4 regions of the Desulfofundulus thermocisternus DSM 10259 genome follow, and region 1 is predicted to be linked to each of the others. Evidence: riboswitches for the same ligand, from Rfam matches in the RefSeq annotation. Region 1 holds a riboswitch; each other region holds the start of a gene.
The links. A riboswitch is a leader RNA that binds a small molecule or an ion and turns the genes downstream of it on or off. The one in region 1 is predicted to bind cyclic di-GMP.
Positions count from the first base shown of each region.

Region 2: another riboswitch for cyclic di-GMP. It lies ahead of BR83_RS16190 (HD-GYP domain-containing protein); the one in region 1 lies ahead of BR83_RS15540 (HD-GYP domain-containing protein).
Region 3: another riboswitch for cyclic di-GMP. It lies ahead of BR83_RS17900 (helix-turn-helix domain-containing protein); the one in region 1 lies ahead of BR83_RS15540 (HD-GYP domain-containing protein).
Region 4: another riboswitch for cyclic di-GMP. It lies ahead of BR83_RS0101500 (hypothetical protein); the one in region 1 lies ahead of BR83_RS15540 (HD-GYP domain-containing protein).

Region 1 covers NZ_JMLG01000010.1:46,395-50,958, forward strand. Annotated here, with positions in the region: gene BR83_RS0109195 (methyl-accepting chemotaxis protein) at 93-2,069, shown strand; cyclic di-GMP riboswitch class I at 2,116-2,221, shown strand; gene BR83_RS15540 (HD-GYP domain-containing protein) at 2,313-2,969, shown strand; gene BR83_RS15545 (methyl-accepting chemotaxis protein) at 3,041-4,240, opposite strand; gene BR83_RS0109210 (OmpA/MotB family protein) at 4,420-4,564, shown strand, end outside.
Region 2 covers NZ_KK365995.1:29,554-34,117, forward strand. Annotated here, with positions in the region: gene BR83_RS16530 (hypothetical protein) at 1-340, shown strand, start outside; gene BR83_RS17255 (hypothetical protein) at 554-703, shown strand; gene BR83_RS17040 (ParB N-terminal domain-containing protein) at 696-866, shown strand; cyclic di-GMP riboswitch class I at 1,101-1,205, shown strand; gene BR83_RS16190 (HD-GYP domain-containing protein) at 1,535-2,149, shown strand; gene BR83_RS0114240 (hypothetical protein) at 2,149-2,397, shown strand; gene BR83_RS0114245 (ATP-binding protein) at 2,730-3,752, shown strand; gene BR83_RS0114250 (STAS domain-containing protein) at 3,777-4,088, shown strand; gene BR83_RS0114255 (PP2C family protein-serine/threonine phosphatase) at 4,096-4,564, shown strand, end outside.
Region 3 covers NZ_JMLG01000041.1:578-5,141, forward strand. Annotated here, with positions in the region: gene BR83_RS16515 (recombinase family protein) at 1-807, opposite strand, end outside; gene BR83_RS0113875 (helix-turn-helix domain-containing protein) at 804-1,043, opposite strand; cyclic di-GMP riboswitch class I at 1,355-1,444, shown strand; gene BR83_RS17900 (helix-turn-helix domain-containing protein) at 1,519-1,764, shown strand; gene BR83_RS16125 (sigma-70 family RNA polymerase sigma factor) at 1,923-2,306, shown strand; gene BR83_RS17235 (hypothetical protein) at 2,394-3,026, shown strand; gene BR83_RS0113890 (copper amine oxidase N-terminal domain-containing protein) at 3,092-3,880, opposite strand; partial or broken gene BR83_RS16130 (glycosyl hydrolase family 18 protein) at 3,933-4,564, opposite strand, start outside.
Region 4 covers NZ_JMLG01000001.1:275,474-280,037, forward strand. Annotated here, with positions in the region: gene BR83_RS0101485 (GTPase) at 1-378, opposite strand, end outside; gene BR83_RS0101490 (lactate utilization protein) at 504-1,151, opposite strand; gene BR83_RS0101495 (DUF1284 domain-containing protein) at 1,248-1,643, opposite strand; gene BR83_RS0101500 (hypothetical protein) at 1,824-2,147, opposite strand; cyclic di-GMP riboswitch class I at 2,274-2,372, opposite strand; gene BR83_RS0101505 (NAD(P)H-dependent flavin oxidoreductase) at 2,547-3,515, opposite strand; gene BR83_RS14700 (enoyl-CoA hydratase/isomerase family protein) at 3,521-4,255, opposite strand; gene BR83_RS0101515 (amino acid permease) at 4,506-4,564, opposite strand, start outside.

The DNA.
Region 1 (4,564 bases):
TTAAGACCGGGGAACGGTTGTTTCTATACCCTTAAACGGGATCTGCCGGTTCCGGTTACTGCCTGAAGAAGCAAAATTGTAAGGAAGGAGGATTGGCGGCGCTGTTCCTGCTTGCCGTCACGGTGCAGGGGCGGCTGCAGACAGGGATGAAGGGAAGACTTACGGGACAGCTTGCGGGAAGCCTGCGGATCAGAATGGCTGTTTTCTTCGGCTTTATAGTGCTCATGGGTTGCCTGGTGCTGGGGCTGGTGAGCGAGCATTACGCCGAACAGGCCCTGCAGGAACAGAGCCAGGAGGCCCTGCTTAAGACGGCCAGGCAGGCTGCCGAAACACTGGACAACCGTATCCAGGCGCGAATATATGCGGTTGAAAGCATAGCCAGCAGGAACGTCATCCGCGGCAGGTGGGGTGGCCGGGAGGCCACTCTGGAGGAAAAACTGCAGGCCCTGCGCGAGGAGTGGAAAAGGGCGGAAAGCCTGGGCTTCAAACAACTGGGCATTGCCGACAGGGAAGGAAATGCTTTCTTCAGCGATGGCAGTAAGGCCAGGGTTGCCGACCGGGATTATTTCAAAGCGGCCCTGGAAGGAAAGACCGCCGTTTCCAGCACGCTGGTCAGCAGGCTGGATAATGCTGTGGTCTTTGTTTTTTCCGCTCCGGTTCGCCATTATGCCACTGGAGAGGTAAACGGCGCGGTTATCGGGGTTATGGATGGCAGCAAGATGAGCACTTTGGTTTCTTCCATCAATTACGGGCGCACGGGTTACGGTTTTGCCGTGGACAACACAGGCAAGGTCATAGCCCATAAGGAATTTACCCGGGTGGCAGCCCAGGAGAATTTCATCGAGCAGGCCAGAACCGACTCCTCCCTGAAGGAGCTGGCAGCGGTGGTTTCCCGGATGGCGAAAGGGGAGGAAGGCGTGGGGCGGTACGTCTTCCAGGGGCAGGAAAGGTTTGTGGGATTTGCCCCCATTAAATCTACCGGCTGGTCTGTGGGCATCAATGTTCCCACTGCCGAGGTTCTGGAGAGGGTAGCGGTGTTAAAGGATACCATGTTACTTTTATCGCTGCTGATTATTCTTGTTGCCCTGGGGCTGACCTTAATGATGGCCGGCAGAATTACCTCACCCCTGGTGCAAATGGTGGACCATCTGGGGCTCATAGCCAGCGGTGACTTTACCCGGCCGGTGCCGGAAAAAATCCTGCGTATGAAGGACGAGATAGGAAAGCTGGCCCTGGCCGTGGACCGGCTGCAGGATAGTGTAAGAAAACTGCTTTCAGGCCTGGTCAGGGAGGCTCAAACCCTGGCTGCCCACAGCGAGGAGCTGGCTGCTTCCACCCAGCAGGTCAGCGCAACCGTGGAAGAACTGGCCAGTACCACCAGCGAGGTGGCCGCAACGGCGGAAAAGAGCCTGGAGAATGCCAGCCGCACCTCCAGTGAGTCGAAGAAGGTGGTTGCCGTGGCCGAAAGCGGCGGAAAGACGGTGAAAGAGACAATCGGTAAGATCCACTCCATTGCTGCTTCTGCCGAGCGCATGGGCGAGTCCATCCGGAGCCTGGGCGAGCTCTCGGCACGCATCGGTAACATTACCGGCGTCATCACCGGCATAGCCGACCAGACCAACCTGCTGGCCCTGAACGCAGCCATCGAAGCGGCCCGGGCCGGCGAGCAGGGCCGCGGTTTTGCTGTGGTGGCGGAAGAGGTAAGGAAGCTGGCCGAACAATCGGCTGGAGCCGCCGGGGAGATAAGCCGGTTGGTCAGCCAGATCCAGGCGGGGGTGGAAGCGGCCGTAGCAGCCATGGAGCACGGCTCTGCCGAAGTACAGGAAGGCGTGGCCCTGGCCTCCCGGGCAGGCGAGGCTCTTGATGATATTATTGATGCCGTTGGGAAAAACATCGAGCTGGTGGAAGAAATCATCGAAGGCGCCAGGCAGACCGGTGAGGGGGTAGAGCAGCTATCTGCCAGCTACGAGCAGGTGACCTCCACCATCCAGCAGGTGGCCGGGGCCACCCAGGAGCTGGCGGAGATTGCGGCCAGGCTGCAGTCAGCGGCCAACGAGTTTAAGATCTAAAAAAGGTCTCAACCGCAAAGATGCAAAACCGGAGGGGCATCAAACGGCTCCCGGAGGGCAAACCCGCGCGAAAGCCGGGGACGCAAAGCCACAGGTCTAAGGTTTCCCGCAGAACGCTATATGCGGAGAACTATGACGGCTGGGCTGCAGGGGAGAAAAGTGGCTACAGGGAAAGTACTTTTCTCCCTGTAGCTTTTGTTTTACCTGAGCAGTCAGTTGAAAAACTTCTTTGGGGTGATCCCGGTGGATTCCCTGGTGCATGTGGTTGGAGCACTGTACAGGATGCTGGAGGCCCGGTTGAAAGTTGTCTGGCTTCACTCGGGGCGGGTGGCTTCCCTGGCCGCACTGCTGGCGGACTGGCTGGGGATGGGGGAGGAAGAACAAAAAATAATTTATACTGCCGGCCTGCTCCACGATATTGGCAAAATGGGGGTGCCGGGCGGTATTCTCTTCAAACCGGGCAGGCTCACGGGTGAAGAGTGGGAGGAGATGAAGAACCACCCGGTGTACAGCTTTAACGTTCTCTCCCCCATTCCAGAAATGGGAACCGTCAGCCGCCTGGTACTCTACCACCATGAGCGTTACGACGGCCGGGGCTACCCCGCGGGGCTGAAAGGGGAAGAAATCCCCCTGGGAGCACGTATCCTGGCGGTGGCGGACAGCTACGACGCCATGACCTCGCACCGGGTATACAGGCCGGCAAAATCCGGCTCCGAAGCCCTGCAGGAGCTGTACCGCTGTGCGGGCACCCAGTTTGACCCGCACGTGGTGGAGGTGTTCTGCCGTCAGGCAGCCCGCGGCGGGGTCGAGTGTTCCCTCCGGCAGCCTGATCTCCGGGCGTTAACAATTGCACTCTCCCCGGAAAAGGCCGGATCGAAAGGCCGGGACTTAAAAGGGTAAACCCGGGGCCGCATTGGTGCTCGTTCCGGTGTGGGAGATCCCGCCGGCCCCCGGCATTCCGGGCCTTTTGCTTATGCCGCACCGTTTTTATGCTCCTGCGCATCAACGTGAGGCCCGCCCTTGCGTTTGTCTTCCCCTCCGTCCTGGTTGAATTTCCAGATCTCGGCCACGGATTTCAGCCTGTCGGCCAGGCCGGACAGCTCGCCGGTAATGGCGGCCGTCTCCTGGCAGCTGGCAGCCGCCTGTTCGGCGACAGCCGCAATGGCTTCCACTCCCCCCACCATCTGCTCCGTGCTGGCCGCCTGTTCCTGGGAGGCGGAAGCCAGCTCCTCGATGCTCTCCACGGTGCGTTCGATCTGGGATACGATGTTCCGGAAAGCTTCCTGAACTTCCCCGGTAACCTGCAGGCCCCGCTCTACCGCCGCCACGCTTTCCCCCGCGGCTCCCTGGATGCCGGCCACCAGCTGGGTGATTTCCCGGGTGGCGCGGGCGGAGTTTTCCGCCAGTTCGCGCACCTCCTGGGCCACCACCGCGAACCCCCGGCCGTGCTCTCCTGCCCGGGCTGCTTCAATGGCTGCGTTTAAGGCCAGGAGGTTGGTCTGGGCGGCGATATCTTCAATCACCTGAACGAACTGGCCGATGCGGGCGGAACTTTCATCCAGGGTTTTGATCTTTTCATGGATCAGATTCATGCTTTCGATAACCCTGTCCACCGCTTGACCACCCTGCCGGGCGGTCAGGTCTGTCTCCCGGGCCACATCTGCCGTTTGCCGGGCTTTTTCCGCCGACTGCCGGGCCGATTGGGCCAGGTTCTCAATTTCCTGCAGAAGTTTCTGTACCTGCCCGGCCTGTTCCTGGCTGCCGGTGCTGATTTGCTCCGTGCCGGAAGTGATCTGGGCGGTGGCGGCGGTCAGCCGCTCCGAATACTCCCGCACCAGGCCAAACCACTTGTGCACGCCTTTTAAAACCTTGCGGATATTTGTTACCAGCCTGTTTATTTCTCCCCAGCCGAAATGGCGGTCCTCAATCTTTCCGGTGAGGTCACCGGCAATGGCCTTGTCTGTGTTGACGATAACCATGTTCACGGTGGCCTGCAGGGAAGCGAAGGCGAAGGCTGCCAGAACTCCGGCCAGGAGAATCCCTGCTGCTGCCCCGGCCAGAGTGGCGGGCACGCTGCCCCGGGCCAACCAGCCTGCCAGGAGCGTTGCCGCCACGGCCAGCAGAGCCAGGGCGGAAGTCAATAGAACGAGCTGGCGGCGCAATTTACCCACATTCTATCCCTCCGTGCGCAGTTTTCTTATATAAAATTTTCGGACATTTTGCCGGGCTCTTGAGGCAGTAAGAAAATTGTCGTCAAAAAAACTTTTGCGGGAGGAAGTTTCCTTTTTGAGGAGAATACTGGAAGTGTATTTGAGGCGGCAGGTGAAATGTGTAAAAAGGGGGTTATGGCGTGAAAAGAAACAGCCGCAAAACCAGTTACGGCAGCATGGAAAGGTGGCTGATCACCTATGCCGATATGATTACCCTGCTGCTGATTTTTTTTATTGTCATGTATTCCTTAAGCCAGATTGATATCAAGAAGTTCCGCATGCTGG
Region 2 (4,564 bases), on a different contig from region 1:
AGAAACCTTTGCCCGGCAGAGAAAGAGCATTGCCAAAATTGTTTTAACCGACTGCGGGGACGAAATAGAAGTCAAGACCTACGAGGAATCCCCCATCCGCAGGATCCGGCGCATTACCGGGTATCTCGCCGAGACGAGCCACCTGGTGCTGGATTCCTTCAACCCCCAGGGGGTATGGTGGACGTGGTCTTTCGGGAGGAGGTGGTCATTGAGGGAAGTACTGCCGTGGCCGTTCACCTTCGAGACCGGCTCGCGCGTGGAAACGTGGTTCCTTCGCCCGGCCCTGTGGCTCGGGACGGTGCTTTTAATAGCGCGGTGCCTCGGAGTAGTGCCGCGTTAAATGTATAAGAGTAATAATCTTGGAAGATGGTAAAAGTAAAAATAACACTATTGTGCTTATATAAAACTTACGCTGGCCCGCCCGCGACGGTCAGTTGGGCATAAAGCCCCGGCCCGGATGGGCGGCGGGCTGGCTTTTTTCAGAAGCCTCCCCTCTTCCCATTTTTTGCCCGGTTCAGTGCCGGGCTTTTTCTTTTTCCGGGGGCGAAGCGTGATGGACTTTTTCATCAGAGAAGAGGTTGACATGGCCGAGAAGTACGGCCTGTCGATCGTCCGGGTGAGTTACGATGCGGTGAATAAACAGGTAGCGGAAATGCTGGCGTACCTAGAAGCTGGTTTTCATGGAGGTGTTCGGCTTGGATAAAGTTCGAAGAGTTAGAATTGCCGACATCAAAATTATCGACCGCGTCCGGAAAGACATGGGCAACCTTGAGGAACTGGCGGGGGATATAGCGGAAAACGGGCTTATCAACTATCCCGTAGTAACGCCTGACAACGTGCTCATAGCAGGGGAGATGAATAATTAGCTTGTTTTAGCCCCCACCTTGAATGCAAGGGGGGGGTATTTTACGCTTACGCTCTTTACTATACCATTCAGGATACCTGTAACTGTCATCTGTTTGTGAAAAATACTGCATTGGTGGATATCTGCTTTTTGACATGGACTCGACATAAAGTTGCATTATTTGCTTGACACAGGAAAATTATGCTGATTCAATAGAATTAGTTCTAAAATAAGTAGATAAACAGCAAATAAATTCACTCCCGGAGGGCAAACCCGTGCGAAAGCCGGGGACGCAAAGCCGCAGGTCTAAGGTTCCCCGCAAAACACCTGGGTGGGGAGCTATGACGGCTGGGTTGCAGGGGAGAAAAGTAGCTACAGGGCAGATGCTTTTCTCCCTGTAGCTTTTTACTTTGGACCCTGGAAGATGAACCTGAATTTATCATTAACAAATTGACGTATTACAAAGGGCTTATGGAATGGGGGCTTTGTTATGGTTGGACAAACTATAACATTACGTACATACGTTCGGGGGGGGGGGTAATCTCTGCCTTATATGCCATGTAATGGTGATATTAACAGATAACGCTATTATCCCCTCACTGCGCTCCCCTCCTTTATTTATCTCCAGTTAGTTCCTTCCTGTTTTGCCGCTGCATTCTCCTGCCCATGTTCCCATTTTGAGGTGATATCGTGGATTCATTAACGCATCTTGTCCGGGCTCTTTTCCGGATGCTGGAAGCCCGGCTGGAAGGGGTTTCGCGCCATTCGGAACGGGTAGCTTCCCTGGCTGTGATGCTGGCAAGAGAGCTTGGGATGAACGAAAATGATCAGAAAATGATATATGTGGCCGGTTTACTCCATGACCTGGGCAAGATGGCAGTTCCCGGCAGAATTCTCTTCAAGCCGGACAAGCTCACCGGGGAGGAATGGGAAGAAATAAAAAAACACCCGGTCTACAGTTTTCAGATTCTCTCTTACATACCTCAATTGAAGGATATCAACCTCCTGATGCTTTACCACCATGAGCGTTACGACGGCCGGGGTTATCCGTACGGTCTGAAAGGGGAAGACATCCCCCTGGGGGCGCGTATCCTAACGGTTGCCGACAGCTACGACGCCATGACCTCGCACCGGGTGTACAGGCCGGCCATGTCTACCCGTGAGGCACTGGAGGAAATCTACCGCTGTGCGGGCACGCAGTTTGACCCGCGGGTGGTGGAAGCGTTTTTCAACCTTGATGTTTCCGGCAGCAAGTTGGAGGTGCCGTTCCGGAAGCGGGACCGGGAGGTGCTGACGACTACCTGATGAGCGGCAGGAGAAAAAGTATCGTTCGTTTTCTGTCAAAACATTATTTCCTGCTCGGCACCTGCTGCGCGGTATTTTATGCGCTGCCGGTAATTTATGAACTCCTGCTGTGCAGGCAGGGGGTTTTCAGCAACGCCGTATGGTACGCCTACGTCATTCCGGCCATCCTGCTGGGTTATGCTTTCGGTTTCAGGGGAGGCATATTCAACGCCCTGTTTGGTACTGTTCTGGCACTAACAGTGGAATAGATTGGTACAGCGGCCGCTGTCAGTTCTGGTTCTTCACCCCGATCCGCAGGGAGAATGTCCGTTTTGTGGGCTGAGAGGCAGAAGGATGGTGAAAAATGCGACGGTGTCTTGAATGCGCTCAGAAAGAACCGGACCGTGCTTGTGTGGATTGCCAGTATTTTATTCAGCCAAGCCCCCTTCGCCGGGTGCCTTCGTCCCCTGTCAGGGTCTTGCTGGAAGATGGGTATGGGAAACAGTATCCAGCCCGCATTCTGGTATTAAGTACCACGGAGTTTGGTCTGGAAACAGAAGCCCCCGTTCCAGGACGGTATGTAATCAGGTTGCAGGAAAACTTGTGGGTAGAGGTGGCCGGGGTATCTTTTAAAGGGAAAAACAACGTCCATTTATTTGATATCCTGTGTGTCCACCGGAAGCAGGAGACTGCCCGCCGTCTCAGCAGGGAGGAGTACCAGTTATTGGCCGGCAGCACCGGCGAATTAATATATGAGGTTACCAGGCACCTGCCGGAGCACCTTCAGGATCTGGTCAGGGAAAAACTGCTGGCTGAGGTGGAAAAATCTGAACTAATAAATGCCCTCAAGGTCGGAGTGGTGATGAAATATGAAAGTGGTCGCTTCCGTTTCCTTTCGGGTCAGGCTGACCTGGGCCTGCCCATGGAAGAAACGGAAAAGCTGATGCGCCAGGCTATCCGCCAGGCTGAACACCGGCGCGAGGTGATCATTAGCGCTGACGGGAAAAAGGTATTTGACCTTCATTGCGTGCCGTTCGACTACAGGAGCGGAGGGCTGCTGGCTTTAGACATCACCGGGGTGATTGAAAAGGAAAGAAAGATGCACCGGCAGGAGATGCAGGTTTACCGGGAGGCCATAGCAGCGGTAACGGGGGGGCGTCTGTACCTGGTAGGTAGTGGAGAAATAGAAAAAGTGGTCTCAGAAGGGATGGAACTGGCCAGGGGTGAGGTCCGGCAGTCCCGCGATATTCCGGAAGCCCGCCGGGCAATGCGGGAAGCCTTGCCTGTTCTCGACAGCCGCAGGCAGCACGCGATTGCCTTGTGCTTGACAGAGGCGCTGGCCAATGCTCTCAAACATGCAGGGGGCGGTTGCTGGCAAGCCAGGCAGTCAGGGGATACCGTCAGGATTATCGTTCAGGACCGGGGTCCGGGAATTAAAACCAGTGAACTGACCCGGGCAACTTTGATGCAACATTATTCAACCAAGAATTCACTGGGATGTGGATTTACTCTGATGCTCTACTATGCGGACCGCCTCTACCTCAATACAGGATCGTCAGGTACCGTTTTGATCCTGGACTTTGGCATTATGCCTGCGGAAGGGTTGACCGGATTAAACCAGTGAAAGGGGTGATTTTTGTTGCTGAAGGTGGATGTTTATGTTGACCGGGGAGTTTGCCGGCTGGTGCTGAATGGTGAACTGGACATGGAAACGGTGGTACAAATGCAAGAAGCTGTTGGGAAAGTGAAGGAACATACATTGGAAATAGATCTGTCGGGGGTTTCCTTCGTTGATTCAACTGGTTTGAAAAGTCTGCTGGACATTAGCAACGAATGGCGGCAAAAAGGAGGCCGGATGCTGGTTTTGAGGCCGCAGCCCGACGTAGCAGAAGTGATGCGGCTGGTTGGGCTTGACGGGCTCCTGGCACAGGACACCGCTCTGGCCGGAGAAGAAAGGTAGGAGCAGGATGGTAGAAGTAATTACGGGGAACGAAAGGATACTGAGGGCTTACTGTTTGGAAGTTAGTGGGAGTTGCTTGCCTGCCGAACAGGTCGGGGGAGATTTTTTTGAGTTTATCCCCTGCGATGCAAGAACCATGTTTGCCGTTATCGGAGATGTAATGGGTAAAGGATTCCATGCTGCCCGGCTGATGGAAACAATCCGGCAGATGCTCCGGGACTGTATTACCAACAATCCCCATCCTCTGGAGGCGGTGCGCCTGTTAAACAAGGTAGCAGGGTATGAACTGCGGAAATGCGGGGCTTTTGCCACCCTGTGCCTGCTGTGTTACGATGGGATAACCGGACGACTTACCTGTGTCAATGCAGGACATCACCCTCCCCTCCTTCTATCCGACGGAAAGGTTAAAGTGGCCCGGTGCCGGGGAGTCGCCCTGGGCCTGCTGGAAGATTACCTCGGGTCAGGGGTGGAGGAAT
Region 3 (4,564 bases), on a different contig from region 1:
GTCTGGTTCGGCATTCTTACCATCCCTGTCAAAGTAGTTCTTACCTATGTATGCCTGATGAGTAAGAATCTGTCTGACAGTAGCGTTTGACCAGTGCTTGACGTATTCCCCTTTTTGGCCTCTCTTTCCTCTGACTCCGACACGAACTCCACGGACAGCGGAAGGAGGAAGGACACCCATCTGTGTTAACTTATCAGCAATAGCCTCCATTCCCAGTGGTTTTCCTGTTTCGTCACCGTAAACGTACCAATGATAAATCAGCCTGACAATTCTTGCTTCTTCCTCATTAATCTCGAACTCTCCGGTCACTGGGTTTTTCCTGTAGCCGTATAGGACATGACCACCCGGGAACTGACCCAACCGTGCCTTTTGGTACTTTCCCATCTTCATCCTTTCGGTAATCATTTCTCTTTCCAGTTGAGCGAAAAAAGCAATTATCTGCATTACAGCTTTTCCAATAGCTGTGGTAGTATCAAACTGTTCCTGTATGCTGGTGAAACCTATCCCGTTCTTCTCAAAGGCGTCATCGAGGAGGTAGAGGGTATCTTTTAAGTTGCGGCTCAACCTATCTAGCTTCCAGACAACTACGACATCGAACTTTCCAAAGTGAATGTCTTCGAGTAATTGCTGCAATTCAGGCCTCTCCATAGAAGCACCGCTGTAGCCGTCATCCCGGTAAATCCTTACAAGCTCCCATCCTTGAAGCTCACAGTATTTCTTGATTGCTTGGGCCTGAGCTTCAAGAGAGTAGCCGTGCTGAGTCTGTTCTTCTGTACTTACTCTAATGTAGCCTACAGCCTTAGTCACAATGGGACACCTTCTTCCACAGGCTGCTCCCTAGCTCTCTTCTGGAGCATGTTGAAAATAGCTAGTTCAGCGCAGTAGAGCGCAACATCTTCTCGTCTGATGAACCAGCGGTCAATTCCATCCGGGCCTCGTCTCTTGATACCCGGCAGTTTCTTGTCTCGGAGGAGATTAGCGACCGCAATGGGCGAAATTCCGAGAATTTCAGCCGCTTCATTGGTAGTAAGTAACTTATTCACCAGATTTCACCTCCTATGTTATTATTATAGGATGTATGTTAGGAACTTAAAAGAGGGCTTCCAAATTTTTCTACAATATTCTACGGCCAATTTTGGTAAAAAAATCCCATATCTATTACCATCATATTCACGGGATGGACAAGTTATTCACCCTTTCATCAAACCGAAAGATTTTTTGACGAAAGGTGTCTGAAAAAGACGATGAGTTCCTTGCCAGTATATGGAACTATTTTAACCCACCATTCGTCTTATTAAATAGACAGGTTGAGGGAGGTGAGGGTTCCGCGCTCTTTGACGAAAACTAAATACTTTGGCGTTAAAGGCAAACCCATTGAAAAATGGGGACGTAAAGCTACAGGGTCTAAGGTGCCCACAGGCACTATGACAGCCTGGCTGCCGCTGCTCTAGAAGTCTAAGACCTGCCCTCTGCCAAGGTGTGGTAGGTCTTTTTGTCTCTAGAAGAGGGTGATACCATTTGCAAAGAAAGCCAAAGCTCCGAGAACTGATTGACCTGGCGAAGAGTGGTAATGAGGAAGCTATGACCCAGGTCGTTAAACGTTTCATTCCCATCGTCAAGAAATACAGCCGTCAACTAGGTTACGAGGAAGCCTGCTCCGATTTGGTGACTTGGATAATAGAAGCCGTTTACCGCTACCAGCCAAATACCACGTGGGGTAGGGATGAGCTGAATCGATACTTCTCACGTAAGAGCGGTTACTAAGAGTAACTCAAAAAATTTTTTCGGTAGGGGGTTATTAAAATGACCCCCTATTTTCTCTTTATGAAGTAGAGGGCAGGATAGACAAGCTGAAAGGAGGTGGACAGTGATGGCTTCCTACACCTGACGCCTGTGAAGATGACCTTGAAGAAGCCCGGATTATGGCCTGGTTTATAACCGGCCTGCGTCACGAGGCTATCAGGCTAGCGAAAAAGCAAAAACGGCTACGGGAGCGCGAACTGCTAATCCTCAACGACCTATTCAGCCAAGACGCCGAAGATGAAGAAACAGAGAGGCTCGATACCGTAGCCGCCATATGTGACACCCTTACCGCAGTAGAGGATTCGCTATTCCTCCAGGAAGCCCTCTCGTTGCTAACGCCGCAGCAGCAGAAGGTCATCAAGGCAACGATCCTGGAGGGACACACAGAGCAGGAGGTAGCTGCAGAACTCGGAATGTCACAACCCGCAGTGCACCAGATGAAAGAGCGAGCGCTGAAAAAGTTGAGAAAACATTTTGTCCTGGACGAGCCCACCGCCAAGTAGAGCCTCATCCAGGACGGACGACCCCATACCCAGAGGCGGAAGTAGAATGTCTTGTTTCGTAAATCTTTAAGTTAGGAGGGAACATTTATGCCCTATGACTATGCTTACCGCAGGATAAAGACTTCCTCGACTGGTTATCGGAAAATCGAGGCAACAATTACTTTACCGTCACTGAGTGACGTAGCTCTGGGAACAGGTGCTGCATTGTATGAATACCTCGGCTGTGATGGCTCAACCTTCGACTTTGAATTTGGTTTTGGATTAAAACCATCTGAAGGCTATAGTACACAATATGGTATCTACCGTAGTATTTATGTAGGTGGGAGCGATTGGCAGTGGATATCAGGTTATACCTTTAGTCCAGGTTCGACATATAGGCTATTAATTGCTGCTGAAGACGGCTATATTAAATGCTATGTCTATAGTTCTAGCGGTACACTTTTATATTATAACGAGTTTACAGTTAATGGAATTAGATACGACGGTTCTGGACAAAAAGTTCGACGTGTCTCCACCTTATTGGTACCTTCTGGGGGCTCGGCTAACGCTAACAATAACCGGTGGACAACCACGCTAGTTGGAACGCCTACCACTTTTGTTAATGCGACTCCTTCTAACTGCGTAGCAACAAATGAAACGAGTCCTTCTGGGCAACCGTGGATATCAGTAACTACCTATAATGCTTATTACAACGAGAATATAAACCTTGACATCCGTTAAAAACTCCCAGCGCACCGTTAATATGGTGCGCTCTCCTTTGTTTATCAGGAATCTTTTTGCGGTATTTATCTTATATCCAACTTTGACCATTCCAGGAAAGCTTCAGCTATCTTTTGAAGTTGATCGGAGGCATCAGGATGGTCAAAAATAATAGCGTTAACTACTGTATGGTAACTCATATACTTAACGGCTTGCTGATAATTATTGTCAACTGCCTGCAATAAACTATCGTTATTTATTTGATTACCCCATTGCTTTCTGAAAAACTGATAATGATTCTGGATAGCTTTATATGATCCTTCAACTTGTCTATTTTGCTCTGCTATCCATTTATTGGCAGACTCAGGATTAGGTTCGCCACTATAAATTGCCTCGGCCCACTCAACGAAACTCTTTATTCTAAAAGCCGAATTGGACAATAAACCCTTCAAATAGGCAATTATAACCTCGTTCTTTTCTGCGTCCCACCGTACATTTGCTCCCATTGCTTCTGAAACGAACCTTACAGGTACTAATGTTCTTCCTTCTACTACCTTAGGTGGTACGTCAAGTTCTATTGTAACTCCATTTTTGAAGGCCGTGCTTTTACCAACGGTTAGTTTGACAAGATTATTGCCTTGAGTTACCGTTACTGTACCAGTAGTACCGTCCCAATTTACGGTGGCATCTAACGCCTTAAAAATAGCTCGAAGTGGTACCAGTACCCGTCCGTTTTCAAGAAGTGGCGGGACATCAAACTGGAGCTGCTCACCGTTAAAAGTTACAGTAATTGGTTGGGCTGCCATAACACTGCTTGGTAAAATGGCTATCAGAAGTACCACAAGCAAAAGGAATAACAACCACTTCTTCTTCATGACAAAACCTCCCTTGACATTTTTCTCCATAAAGCATAGACGTAGCCACTGACTACGTTCCGCTGCTCGCACTACGGAGTTGCCTCCTCGGTATTACGGTAGACCTCAATGCGTCCCATATTTCACCGGTTACCAGACCTAACCGCCAGATGGCGATACCGTCAAGTCTGTACCGCTTAGCGATACCCAATTTGGTTAGAATGCTTTCCGGTGTTTCCGAGGCAGCAGAAATACCAAGTACCAGTTTTTCCGGCGGGACAAGAGCCTTGGCCATCTCCACAGCTTGCGTGACAAGGCTTACCGGCTCCGGCGTGGAGCCGTAGTCGTAGGCCATGATGATAATCCGGTCGGCTAATTCTCCCAGTGCCTTGTAATTGTAACCCTGATATGCGCTGTTGGGAGCGTGGAGAGTGAGGTGAGGGTCAGTGTGAGGTTGCCGGTCCTCACCTGTTCCGCTAAGAGGCGGACAAACTTGGTAAAGGCCTCCTGCACGGCCTTTAACTGCTCACCGTCATCTCGGTAGCCCAAACCCTCAAAGTCCAGGTTTACTCCTTGGTATAGTACCGCTTCTCTCATTATACCACTAACCGCCCTCGTCATGGAAGCCTCATCTTTTAACAAAGAAGAAATGGTGCCGTTACCGTCAGTCAAGTGAACCACCATCTCGGTCTTCAGGTTATACTT
Region 4 (4,564 bases), on a different contig from region 1:
AATTTCCTCGTATGGCATCATACCGCTAAAGGGCAGGGTGGTGGTAAACGGGTAGTCCGCCACCTTTACTTTGGCCCTGGTTAAAGCCCCCACCAGAGCTGATTTGCCGCTGTTGGGATAACCTACCAGGGCCACCTGTCCGGCTCCCTGTTTTTCAACATGAAAGGGATCGTGCCTCCCGGCACTGGTTTTCTTCTGCCCCTCCTCCCGCAGGCGGGCGAGCCGGCGTTTGAGGTCGGCATGAAGTTTTTCTGTACCCTTGTGCTTGGGAATTACAGCCAGCATTTCCTCCAGGGCGGCAATTTTTTCCTCTATGGTAGTGGCGTTACGGAAAGCTTCTTCGGCAGCATGATACTGGGGAGTCAGGTTGGCAGGCACTGACCATCCCCCCTTTGCAACATTAAGCTTTGCCTTTAGTTTAGCATGAAATATACCCTGCTAAAAAGACCCGTAATGGTGGAGTTCCCAAAGCAAAAGGGCAGGTGCAACATCCCTCACCTGCCTTAAAGCCCCAGATCCTCGTTAACCACCAGCACATGCAGATCTGTTAACCTGGGCTTTTTCTCAATTACAGTCATTACGCGGCAAATGCGGTCGGGTGAATTGCAGTCCTGACAAAAACCTGTTTTCGCACAGGGAGTGTTCTTTTTCAAGCGCATGGCATTGGGGGGAGCAGCAAATCTCTTTATTCGTTTTACTGCTTCCTCCAAATCTTCAACGATTTTATTTCGCCCGGCCACCACAATAACTTTTTTAGGCCCAAAAAACATTGCTCCCACCCTGTTACCCGTCATGTCAATATTCACCAGCCAGCCGGACAGGGTAAGGGCGTTGGTACCCGAAAGAAACAGGTCGCTGGTTAACTGGCGGCGCATAATTTGCAGGCTTTCCTCGGCACTAAGGCCGGGCTTCCCGTGAATGAGCAATTCTTTCCCCATCCCTGCCAGCTTGTCCAAAACCCCCAGCTCGGTTATGGTCATGGAACCACCCAGGCCGATGGTCCGGGCGTCCCGGGCTTCCTGTAAAATATAGCTGGCCGCCTCCTCCCTGGTGGGGCAGAAAACAGCCGTAAAACCGTTCTTATTTAAAGCCTGTACCGCCTTCTGACACCTTCGTTCGTAATTCCAGTTAACCATCTCTGTTACTTTCATAGCCACAACCCCTTTCCGATAATTAAAAAGTCTATAAATAAAATATATCATTAACTTTAGGCCCGGAGTTGACCAATAACCCCGTACCTTTTGAGCTCAAACCAATCCCCAGTTCTTCTTTTTTTCAATGCAAACTTCTTCCCACCCGCAACCCTTACAGAAGGAGGCCAGCCACTCCCGGGAGACAGCCATTACCCTGGCTTTTATATCCTGCCAGCGTACCTTCGACCCGGTTTCAACACCGAGGTACCCCATTGCCTGAGCGTCCATCTGCCTTATTTCCGCATCTGCTCCGGGCCAGGAAACGCACTCTTTATCCCGGAGCGTCGGGCAGGAACGACAAATATCGTCCGGGCCACTTACCACCAGTATTTCTTCGCCCCCTTCAGCCCTCATTAAAACCCCTTCCAGATTTTCCACAAATCTCTTATCATATCCTTCTCCACGATAAAATTGGAGGCAAATCAGGTGGTGTCCCCTTAAGGAAATCACGGCAAACGCTTCCCTTCTAACTGGCTTTTTTATCCACTAAAGCTTGATGGTATTACCTTAAAAACCCTTTAAGGGATTTCCGGAAAGAAGCCGTTCCCTACGATGTGTTTTCTCCGGACCCTGGCAAATATCCTGCATCACCGGGTAATTAAACGGCCAGTGCTAACTGTAAACCTCCGGCTATTTTCTCTCCGCAACCCTGTATTTCCTGTTCCACTCCGACACGCATAATACACTGCAAAATTTCCGGTTTTCTTTTTCGGTGAAAAAATCCGCGCCACAGTAGAGGCATTTACATTGTCTTAAAGGCTTTTTCTTTTCCGGTGGCACAAAACTTCCATACAGGTATTCCCGGAAGGAATGAATGAAAGCGCCCACGTCCACCGGCCCGTATTCATTGGCCCGGACGAGACAGCGCAGAAATAGACCGGCCAGCTGCCGCTCACGCTCGCTCAAATTAAACCCCACCGCAGGCCACCCCACCTTTAAAACCAAACGCTTCACCTGTCCTCTCTGCGAACAGTTTTTGTAAACTGTTTTTGCCCTGCGACAGTGTCCCCCACCCTTTCATGCTTTAAAGTAAAAAAGCCGCAGGGAGACAGGCACATGCTTTCCTGCGGCACTTTTCTCCCTTGCAACCCAGCCGTCATAGTCCCCGGGAGATACCACGGAAACCTTAGACCTGTGGCTTTGCGTCCCCGGCTTTCACCAGGTTTGCCCGCTGGGAGTGGCTAAATTTCTACTTATGTTGTGCTTATTTTTATTAAATCAACAAAACTTTTCCCTGTCAAGAAAATTTAGTCGAATTATACAGCTTTTGTATCCCGGGTCTTCTAATAACAAGAGATATAAATAAAAGAGAGCATGTTAAACAATTTAACAAATTTGATTAGATTATGAACATTACTTCAGCATCCCCTGGAGCCGGGCCAGTATTTCTTCGGCCCCGCTGACCAGTTCTTCAATTACTTCTTTAACCGGTTTGATTTCATAAACCAGCCCCACACACTGGCCCATGGCAAATGTCCCTCCCTCGAGATCACCCTCAAACAATGCGCGGCGGCCCACCTGACCGCTGATTATGGTGAGCAATTCCTCCAGGGTTGCTCCACGGGCCTCCATCTCCAGAACCTTTTCCGCAGCAGAATTCTTTATTACCCGGGCAGCATTCCGGATGGAACGCTGGATGATGACCGTATCCGTTTCCCGGGCTTTCACCATCCACTCTTTTAAATTGGTATGGGCCAGGGATTCTGTGGTGGCCACAAACCTGGTACCCATAACCACCCCCTCGGCACCCAGCGCCAGGGCAGCCACAAAACCGCGGGCGTCGGCTATACCGCCGCCGGCAACAACCGGTATGGATACGCTATCAACCGTCCTGGGCGTTAAAACCATGGTGGTTACGTCATCCATGCCGGGATGACCGCCGCATTCAAATCCCACGATGGTAACCGCATCTGCCCCCACCCGCTCGGCCTTTTGAGCATAGCGGACAGCCGGCACCTTGTGGATCAACTTAATTCCCGCCTGTTTCAAGTAGGGAACATATTCCTCCGGACTGCGCCCGGAGGTTTCCACCACGGGCACCTTTTCCTCAATCACAGCCTCAAAATAAGCGGCCGTCTTATCCCGGGGCCCAACTTCGGGCAGCATGGAAATATTAACTCCAAACGGCTTGTCGGTTAAAGCCCTTACCTTGCGGATTTCTTCCACCAGGGCTTCCTTGGTAGGGTGCGTGGCTGCTGTAATAATTCCCAGCCCGCCGGCATTGGAAACGGCAGCTGCAAATTCGGCCCTGGAAAGCCACTGCATACCCCCCTGAATAATCGGATACTTGATTCCCAGCAGCTCTGTAATTCTGGTCCGCATTATCTCTACCTCCCACCAAAGGTCAATCTGACGGCTTCCATAAAATCCACCGCATCATGTTGCACCGCAGTGCAAAAGTCGGTATCCAGGTGACGGTACAGCATTTCCCTGGTCATGCGTATGGCATGTTCCTTTTTAGAAGCCAGATCCCTGGCCAGCTCCATGGCCGCCGGCATCAGCTGATCATCAGGGACCACCCGGGACACCAGGCCCATTTCCAGCGCTTCCCGGGCAGTAATGGTGCGGGCGGTCAGGCAGAGGTCCATGGCCCTGCCCAGGCCCACGATCCTGGGCAGCATGTAGGGGCTGGCAAACTCCGGAACAACTCCCAGCTGGGTAAAACGGAAACATATGGTGGCGCTTTCAGCAGCCATCCTTATGTCGCACATCAGGGTAATGGTTGCCCCCAGGCCTACTGCCGCACCATTGATGGCGGCAATGATTGGTTTTTTGAATTCACGCATCAGAGTAATTTCCTGGCCGGCTCCTCCCCGGGAGAGGGAAGCCTCAAAACTGGCAACCCCCTCGCTAAAAGACTTTAAGTCCGTCCCTGAACTGAAGGCGGGGGGAGCACCGGTGAGGATAACCACGCGGATGGAATCGTCTTCGTTAACAGCTCGCATAACCTTCAGATACTCATCATGCATTTGCCGGTTCCAGGCGTTGCGCACTTCCGGCCGGTTCATGGTCAGTACCAGAATCGAGTCCCTGACATCATAAAGGAAACATTCCAGGTTCAATATCCGCACCCCTTTCCACGAGCTTATTGCCGCCAGGTTCTTGTTGCAAGAACCATACCGATTCATCGGGCGTACGGAACCATATTCCCCGGTCTACTCCATACATCTATAAATTATCCCGGCCTAAAAAATCGGGAGGTGGACCGTAAACCCACCTCCCGTTACTCAGCTGCATCATGCCTCCCTGCATCACCCAAACATCAGAAGCATCCCATACCTGCCCGGGCTAAAATTAGGCCGATGCATGATGTTATACCTGCGGGGTCACCCTGCGCCGCCTGATGAAAAGGAAAAATATCATGGTATACA